Regions from separate parts of the Sporosarcina sp. G11-34 genome, predicted to be linked through region 4. Evidence: riboswitches for the same ligand, from Rfam matches in the RefSeq annotation. Region 4 holds a riboswitch; each other region holds the start of a gene.

Region 1 (2,205 bases), 110 kb from region 4:
AAAACTAACCGGTTTCTTACCATCAAACCCAATGCCGCCGTAAGCAAAATCATGCATGACAGCAATATCGTTAGCTTTCGCAAATGCGATGGTTTCTTCGAAAAAAGGAACCGTGGCAGTTGCACTTGTTGGGTTGTTTGGATAATTCAAGTACATCAATTTCGCATTTTTTTTCTGTTCATCAGTCAAAAGATTATAGTCGGGGAGAAAATCATTTTCCGCAAGTAAGGGCATTGTATCGTATGTGATATTCGCCAAACTGACCGCCGATAAATAATCAGGATACCCTGGGTCTGGAAGCAATAGTAATTCCCCTTCATTCATAAGGGCAAGAGGTAGTTCTACCAATCCAGGTTTGGTGCCAAATAGGACAGCGACTTCTGTTTTAGGATCGATATCGACATTGTATTCACGTTTATAAAAATCTGCGGCGGCTTGTTTGAATTCCATAATTCCTCTAAATGGGGAGTACCCGTGTGTCGCTGGGTCTTCTACGGCTTCCTGTAGAGCTTTTACAATATGTGGCGGCGTAGGTTGGTCTGGATTTCCGCGACCTAAGTTAATAACATCTCGCCCCTCCGCAACGGCTTTTTCAGCTTTGTGAGTGAGCGATGTAAAAAAGTGTGGAGGAAAATTTTTTAATCGATTTGAAAATTCCATTTGATGACCTCATTTTCGAATTAGTTGCATATCTCTAATAAATCTTATAGTCATTTGCTTTATTTGTCTACTCGAAGTACAAGAATAGTAGTCATTTGAGAAAAGTTAATTATCGACAAGGGTTGACAGCGTTCTTGTTTCGTATTATGATTCATTGTATACGTTTACAACTTCATATGGAACTTATCGTGAGAGACTGAGGGATTAGGCCCTATGACGTCCGGCAACCCCATGTCAAATACATGGAAGGTGCCAATTCCTACAGAGTGTATGCCATTCTGAAAGATAAGCTGAAATTATTTGCTCAGTGCTTCTTTCATCATGAAAGAAGTGCTTTTTATTTGTAGAAAGAAGGGAATTTCATGATTCAAATAAAAGGTGTATCAAAAATATATAACACAAAAGAAAGAGTCGTAAAAGGTGTAGATAACGTAACCCTTACTATTAATAGAGGGGAAGTTTTCGGAATCGTCGGTTACTCAGGTGCCGGAAAAAGTTCGCTCATCCGGTGTTTGAATTTATTGGAGAAACCAACGAGCGGGACAATCTTAATAGACGATGTGAACTTGATGGAATTACGGGGGGAAAGCTTGCGACGTGCCCGTTTAAAAATTGGAATGATTTTTCAGCACTTTTATTTAATTAGTCAAAAGACAGTTTATGAAAATATCGCTTTTGCATTACGTGCGGCAAAAACACCCGCGAATAAGATTAGCGAACGCGTGGAAGAACTACTTGAAATGGTAGGTCTATCTGATAAAAAGGACGTGTACCCGGCACAACTAAGTGGAGGGCAGAAGCAGCGAGTTGGTATTGCACGTGCACTTGCTAATGATCCATCCGTTTTACTTTGTGATGAGGCCACATCGGCATTAGATCCAAATACAACGTTATCTATTTTGCGCTTGCTTAAAAAAATTAATCGGGAGTTAAAAATTACAATCGTTCTTATTACACATGAGATGAACGTAGTAAAAGAGATTTGTGATCGAATGGCGATTATGCAAGATGGAAAAGTGGTTGAGGAAGGATCTGTATATAATATATTTTCAGATCCGCAAACAGAGTTAACGAAGGAATTCATTAGTAGCGTTGTATCATTCGATGTGCCACCTGCCATTTTAGAAAAATGTACAGGCCGCCTTGTTAAAATCATGTTTAAAGGAAACATTGCCGGTGAAGGAATTATTTCTGATACCGTGCAAAAATTTGATGTCCAAGGGAATTTCCTACATGGTTCCATTGAATATATTCAGGAAAATCCACTTGGCATTTTCTTAATGGAACTAAAAGGGGACGAGCATGAAGTGGATCAGGCTCTTGCGTATATGTCATCCCGAGCCGCACAAGTGGAGGTGATTGAGCATGGGAATTGAATTTCAACGCATCGTGGAACTACTACCTGAAATAACGAAAGCATTTGGCGAAACGATTTATATGATTGGAATTGCATTTGGAGTGGCGTTACTTATTGGGTTGCCACTTGGACTTCTACTTTTCGTCACGGAAAAAGATTTGTTTTTGGAAAATGTCTTCATCAAATCC
Region 2 (2,205 bases), on a different contig from region 4:
TTGCTCCCATGGTAAATCGATGTCTGTACGACCGAAATGACCATAAGCTGCGGTTTGTTTATAAATCGGACGACGAAGGTCTAGCATTTTAATAATGCCAGCTGGACGAAGGTCAAATAACTCGCGAACAACTTCAACAAGTTTGCCTTCTGATACAGTCCCTGTCCCTAATGTATCTATCGAGATTGAAACAGGCTGTGCAACTCCAATCGCATAAGCAAGTTGAACTTCACAACTTTCTGCAAGTCCTGCAGCTACGATGTTTTTCGCAACATAACGCGCCGCGTATGAAGCAGAGCGATCTACTTTAGTTGGATCCTTACCAGAAAATGCACCACCGCCGTGGCGAGCATACCCGCCGTATGTATCGACAATAATTTTACGACCCGTTAATCCGGCATCTCCCTGTGGCCCACCAATAACGAAGCGGCCCGTTGGATTAATAAAGTATTTTGTCTCTGCATCGATTAAGTCTGCTGGTACAACCGGTCCAATTACATGTTCCTTAATATCACGTTGAATTTCTTCAAGTGTTACTTCGGGATTGTGTTGGGTTGAAATAACGATTGTATCAATACGCTTCGGCTTATTATTTTCATCATATTCGACAGTTACTTGTGTTTTACCATCTGGACGTAAATATGACAATATGCCTTCTTTTCGTACCTTAGCAAGCCTCTGTGAAAGCCTATGTGACATACTAATCGGAAGTGGCATAAGTTCCGGTGTTTCATTACACGCATAACCAAACATTAAACCTTGGTCTCCTGCTCCGATTGATTCAATATCTTCATCAGACATCGAACCCTCTCTTGCCTCAAGCGCATTGTCAACTCCAGCAGCGATATCTGCCGATTGTTCATCAATTGCAGTTAATACTGCAGATGTTTCCCAATCAAAGCCAAATTTCGCATTAGTATAACCTATTTCTTTTACAGTTTCTCGAACTACTTTTGGAATATCCACATATGTAGAAGTAGTAATTTCTCCTGCAACGAGCACGAGTCCTGTCGTTATCGTTGTTTCACATGCGACACGTGCATTTGGATCCTCTTCTAAAATTGCATCCAGAATGGCATCAGAAATTTGGTCACACATCTTATCTGGATGTCCCTCTGTTACTGATTCCGACGTGAAAAGACGACGGTTTGTCATTATATTTCCTCCTTATATCCTACGAGATTGATACGGTACTCATTTTCCCATGTCACTTCCTACCGCATATTGCACCGGCAGGGATTCGTAACCAATTCGAGCTTTGTACACGAGGACAAAGGGCGTGCATATAAAAAAAGCCCCTCGCTCACGTAAAACACATGAGGAAAGGCGTGATTACAAAAGTACCCTTCACTCTTATCATCCAAGGAGTTTCACCTTGCATCAGGTTTGGCACCTTTGCGGTTTAATGCAGGTTGCCGGGTTTCATAGGGACTGCCCCTCCACCAGCTCGGGATAAGAGTATCCGTTCAATATATTATTTTACGAATAAAATCATCAAAAGTCAAATTTTTTCATCTATAATAGGTTGCACTTCTATCAAGTATAGTTTATTATTTTAAATGTGTTATACTAATTAATGAATGTGATGACTAACAGCCAAAATTAACCTAAAGGCTAACTAAAAAAGGACGGTGCATAAACTATGATTTCAGCGAAAATTAGTGACGAGCTAAACAATCTACTTTCTGGCGGAAACGTGAGCAATCAACTTTCAGTAGCAAGTCTTGTTGAAAAAGCCACATCTCGGGGAGAAGCGATGCTAACTGCTGACGGAGCAGTGGTTGCTCAAACTGGGAAATATACAGGTCGTTCTCCGAAAGATCGATATATCGTGGAAGAGGCTTCTTCCAAGGATAAAATCGACTGGGGTAATGTAAACCGTCCAATTTCTTCAGAGATTTATGATTCCTTATACGAAAAAGTTATTGATCACTTAAAAGCTAAAGACGAAATCTTTGTTTTCAAAGGTTTCGCAGGTGCAGAACACGATTCCCGTCTTTCAATCCAAGTTGTGAATGAGTACGCATGGCATAATCTTTTTGTCCACCAATTATTCATTCGACCAACAAAGGAAGAGCTAGAGGCGCACGAATCTCAATTCACAATTGTTTCAGCTCCAACTTTTAAAGCAGATCCAGAAGTTGATGGAACTGAATCTGAAACTTTCATTATTGTTAACCTTGAAAAACGAATTATTCTAATTGG
Region 3 (2,205 bases), on a different contig from region 4:
CTCTTCATAATTAGCATAGCACAATAAGTTGACGAATGAAAGGGTGCGCTAAATTTCAGGTACCTTTCACTACTAGAAACAAATATAAATAATTTACACGAGAAAAATGCCCTGCATTTCTGCAAGGCATGGGGGAAAGTTATGAAGATGGTGGTTCACTGGTCGTACTATTTATAGTCGCTGAAGTATCGTAAGCAACTAGGGTAAAGCCAAGCTTATTTTCAAGTTCGTTAATTTCCTGAAGCTGTTCACTGTCAAGGCGTGCAAATTTATTACTTTCTGACATATCTCTCACCCTTTCTATTAAGGTTAGTGTATCCAGCATAAAAAGGAATATACAAAAAAGGATGCGGTTTTTGTTAAGGTAGTTTTCGCATATCAATCTTTTTCTAGATTAAGTTTCAGGTACCGAAGCGAAAGTACTCCGGTTAATTGGGGTTTTTTATTATTTTGGGGTAAGCGTAAAATAGGTGTGGATTATTTTACGCTTACGCTCAATTTAGCGAAACGAAAAAATAATGAGCATAATGAATAAAGTTTTCGTCTCCTTTTTACGTGACGGGTCCTATATAGGGGTGACCGTGTCGTTGACATGGGGGAATTAATTAAAAATACGAATAACTACTGACTAAGTCAAAGGTTTTAGAAATCCTCATTGACAATAGATTCCTTATAGTTTAAAGTAATAGTTAGTCAATTGAATATATTCTAAATTCTTATCGAGAGAGGTAGAGGGACTGGCCCTATGATACCTCGGCAACAGACTTTGTAGTACTGTGCTAATTCCAGCAAGCGAAAGCTTGGAAGATAAGAAGAGTAAAGAAATCGAATCATCGAATCTTTTAACCTCTTCTTATTTATGGAAGTGGTTTTTATTTTGTATAAATAAACCAATCTATTTTATTGGAAACAGAGTAGAATTTTATAAAAGAATAGCAACCCCCTTATTAAGAGAGGTAGAGGGACTGACCCGATGATGCCTCAGCAACCAGCAATATGTATTGCATGGTGCTAATTTCAGAAGAATACATTGTATTCTAAAGATGAGACTGGCGTGACGACAAATGCCCTTCTCTCATCTTATTTGGGAGAAGGGCATTTTGTTTGATAATGATAAAATGGGATAGTTATCGGATTAAAGCCAATTAAACAAATAGGTATAGTAAAGGCGGCGACCCCCATCGAATTTGTAGGGAGAGGGAGAGATTGATGTAAGTGAAAGTGTCATTGTTTCAAGCAACTTGTTTGAAAATTTAAGGGAGGTAATATGGAATGGGGAAAAAACGAATTTACTTAAATGCATTTGAAATGAATTGTGTAGGTCACCAATCGCCTGGTCTGTGGACACACCCAGAAGATCGGTCACATCAATATAAAGACAGTAAGTATTGGATTGAACTTGCAAAAGTTTTGGAGAAGGGTCGCTTTGATGCGATATTTCTTGCGGATGTATTAGGGACGTACGATGTTTATAAAGGATCAAGGGATGCCGCCGTTCGTCATGGAACGCAATCTCCAGTAAACGATCCTTTTCTTGTTGTTCCACTCATGTCAGCTGTGACAAAACATCTTGGTTTTGGGGTGACGGCTTCCGTTAGCCATGAACATCCATACACATTTGCAAGGAGAATATCGACACTTGATCATTTAACGGATGGCCGTGTAGGATGGAATATTGTGACTTCCTATTTGAAAAGCGCCGCCGTTAATATGGGGCTTGACGATCAAGTGGATCATGACGAACGCTATGATATTGCGAATGAATACTTAGAGGTTTGTTATAAGCTTTGGGAAGGCAGCTGGGAAGATGATGCCGTACAAGTAGATAAAGAGAACGGCATTTATGCCAATCCAGAAAAAGTGCATGACATTAACCATGAAGGAAAGTATTTCAAAGTGCCTGGAGCGCATTTAAGCGAACCATCGCCACAGCGCACGCCGGTTCTATTCCAAGCAGGTGCATCAACAAAAGGTCGTACCTTCGCAGCAAAAAATGCTGAACTTATTTTTATTGGTTCACCTACTCTGAATGCAGCGAAAACAACTGTGGAAAGAATGCGAAGCGATGCAATAAAAATCGGAAGAAATGCTGAAGAATTGAAAATCTTGACAATGGTGACGCCGATAGTAGGAAGAACGGAAGAAGAAGCATTGGAGAAATATGAAGATTATAAAAAGCATGTCAGCTACGAAGGGGCGCTTGCC
Region 4 (2,205 bases):
ATTGAAGTACATAAACTCTTCCTGCGGATCTATGTACGTATGTATTTCTTCTTTAAGAACACCCTTTTCAACTATGACAATACCGACTGAACAAATACTCGCTCTCGAATCATTTGCGGTTTCAAAATCAATCGCTATAAAGTCCATTTGAAGTACCCCCTATCAATAATTATCCGGTCCCCTCAGTTTATCATAACGGTGGCCCATCAACGTACTAACCCGTGACTGAAAAATCACGTCTTATAATAATTTATATAATACCTATGGAAATAGTATACTTAGACTCTTGACAAGGCCAAATACATAGCTTAAAGTAAGTACCAACAACTTCATATTTCTTATTTAGAGAAGCTAAGGGACTGGCCCGATGACGCTTCAGCAACCTCTGTATCCTTGAAAGGTGCTAAATCCAGCAAGAGAACGTTCTTGGAAGATAAGAGCCGTAGTGTAAAATCGGATTCCTCTTTTCTCTTGAAAAGGGGTATTTTTTATAACTATATAGGTTGAACTAAAGAATGCGACACCTAGTTGATTGTAGTGGAGAGCGGCGACTCCAGCGGAAAAAGCGCGTCCAGGTGAGACCCCGCAGAGAAGCGAGGAGGCTCACGGACCGCCCGCGGAAAGCGTCCGCTCGGAACGGAAATCAACGGCTTGGTAAAGCAATCATCATTGAAGTCTTTCAGTATACCCAAATCGCCTCTTAACAAATTACGTTCGATTCATTTATTTATAAAACCTATTAAACAAATAGGAATTATTGAATATACTAAACGAAAGCATCTACTTTCATTTCTAAATACGAGGAGGACTATTATGATTAACTTATTTGTGAAAACGGAACAACAAAGGCAATGGTTGAAAAAGTTACATGAGAAAGAAACAAAGTTTAAAAGTTTATCGGCTCAAATTGATGAACTTTCCATCTTCCCCGAAGAGAATATTCAAGACTTAATTGACATTGGCTACACAAGTAGCACACTCCCTACAGCTTATGGCGGTGAAGGACTAAAGGTTTATGATTTGGTATTACTTCAAGAAACGTTAGCTAGTTTTGACGCAAATACCGCCCTTTCCATTGGCTGGAATCTAGGAGTTGTAGGTGAACTTTTCGAGAAAAAACTTTGGAAGGAGGAAAGCCTGAACTTCTTCGCAACAGAAGTGCTAAATGGCGCGCTAGTGAATCGCTCGGTCAGTGAAACTCAAACCGGCAGTCCAACAAGAGGAGGTCGCCCTGGAACAAATGCAAAAAAAGTCGGTGATTCTTGGGTGCTCTCTGGACGTAAAATATTCACGACTGCCTCTCCTGTATTAACTTATTTTCTAACTTCCGCATGGATTGAAGAAAAGCAAAAAGTAGGTTTCTTCCTTCTCCATAAAGATTTGGAAGGAATAACGATTGAAGAAACATGGGATGTCATTTCCATGAGAGGAACAGCAAGCCACGATCTTGTGCTCAACAACGTAACAGTCGATGAATCTAAACTTGTTGAGCTTCCCGAAACACCAAGTGGCGGTCCTATATCGAATGGTTGGATGCTTCACATTCCCGCGTGTTATCTCGGAATTGCACAAGCTGCGCGTGATTATGCGGTACATTTTGCAAATACCCATTCACCAAACAGCTTAAATGGACCCATTAGCCAATTGCCGAATGTCCAACAGCTACTAGGTGAAATCGATTTGGCGTTAGTTCAAGCGAGACATCTTCTTTATAGTGTGGCGGAAATCTATGACGACGAATCCCGCAGAGCGTTCCTGACCAATGAAATCGGTGTAGCGAAACATACAGTAACAAATTCAGCCGTTTCGATTGTCGATAAAGCGATGCGAATTGTAGGCGCAAAAAGCCTTCAACGCAGCAACCCTCTCCAAAGGTATTATCGCGACGTACGGGCGGGCTTACACAATCCCCCAATGGATGACATGACCATTAAAAAGTTAGCATTATCAGCGATTGAACAGGATAAAACAAAAAACGCGATTCACGCGTAAAAAAGGAGATTTTTATAATGAAAAATAAAAAGCTTTTAAAACTTGTAGCGCTTGGATTCGCTTTGACAACTATTTTAGCGGGATGTGGCGCGGGAGAAGCAACTACCGGGACAGATACCAATAACACGGACGTTAAAAAAGTGAAAGTTGCCTATGATCAAGCATCAAAACCAATGTCCTGGTTAGACGAAAAAGGTAACCCCACTGGCTATG

What was found. A riboswitch is a leader RNA that binds a small molecule or an ion and turns the genes downstream of it on or off. The one in region 4 is predicted to bind S-adenosylmethionine.
Region 1: another riboswitch for S-adenosylmethionine. It lies ahead of KSU66_RS05190 (methionine ABC transporter ATP-binding protein); the one in region 4 lies ahead of KSU66_RS04635 (acyl-CoA dehydrogenase family protein).
Region 2: another riboswitch for S-adenosylmethionine. It lies ahead of metK (methionine adenosyltransferase); the one in region 4 lies ahead of KSU66_RS04635 (acyl-CoA dehydrogenase family protein).
Region 3: another riboswitch for S-adenosylmethionine. It lies ahead of KSU66_RS02340 (LLM class flavin-dependent oxidoreductase); the one in region 4 lies ahead of KSU66_RS04635 (acyl-CoA dehydrogenase family protein).

The regions. Positions count from the first base shown of each region.
Region 1 covers NZ_JAHNZW010000003.1:198,931-201,135, forward strand. Annotated here, with positions in the region: gene KSU66_RS05185 (pyridoxal phosphate-dependent aminotransferase) at 1-660, opposite strand, end outside; SAM riboswitch class I at 841-952, shown strand; gene KSU66_RS05190 (methionine ABC transporter ATP-binding protein) at 1,023-2,036, shown strand; gene KSU66_RS05195 (methionine ABC transporter permease) at 2,026-2,205, shown strand, end outside.
Region 2 covers NZ_JAHNZW010000022.1:16,389-18,593, reverse strand. Annotated here, with positions in the region: gene metK (methionine adenosyltransferase) at 1-1,158, opposite strand, end outside; SAM riboswitch class I at 1,351-1,459, opposite strand; gene pckA (phosphoenolpyruvate carboxykinase (ATP)) at 1,643-2,205, shown strand, end outside.
Region 3 covers NZ_JAHNZW010000002.1:41,168-43,372, forward strand. Annotated here, with positions in the region: gene KSU66_RS02335 (hypothetical protein) at 140-286, opposite strand; SAM riboswitch class I at 714-814, shown strand; SAM riboswitch class I at 942-1,050, shown strand; gene KSU66_RS02340 (LLM class flavin-dependent oxidoreductase) at 1,273-2,205, shown strand, end outside.
Region 4 covers NZ_JAHNZW010000003.1:85,083-87,287, reverse strand. Annotated here, with positions in the region: gene KSU66_RS04640 (exonuclease domain-containing protein) at 1-147, opposite strand, end outside; SAM riboswitch class I at 336-440, shown strand; gene KSU66_RS04635 (acyl-CoA dehydrogenase family protein) at 814-1,992, shown strand; gene KSU66_RS04630 (transporter substrate-binding domain-containing protein) at 2,010-2,205, shown strand, end outside.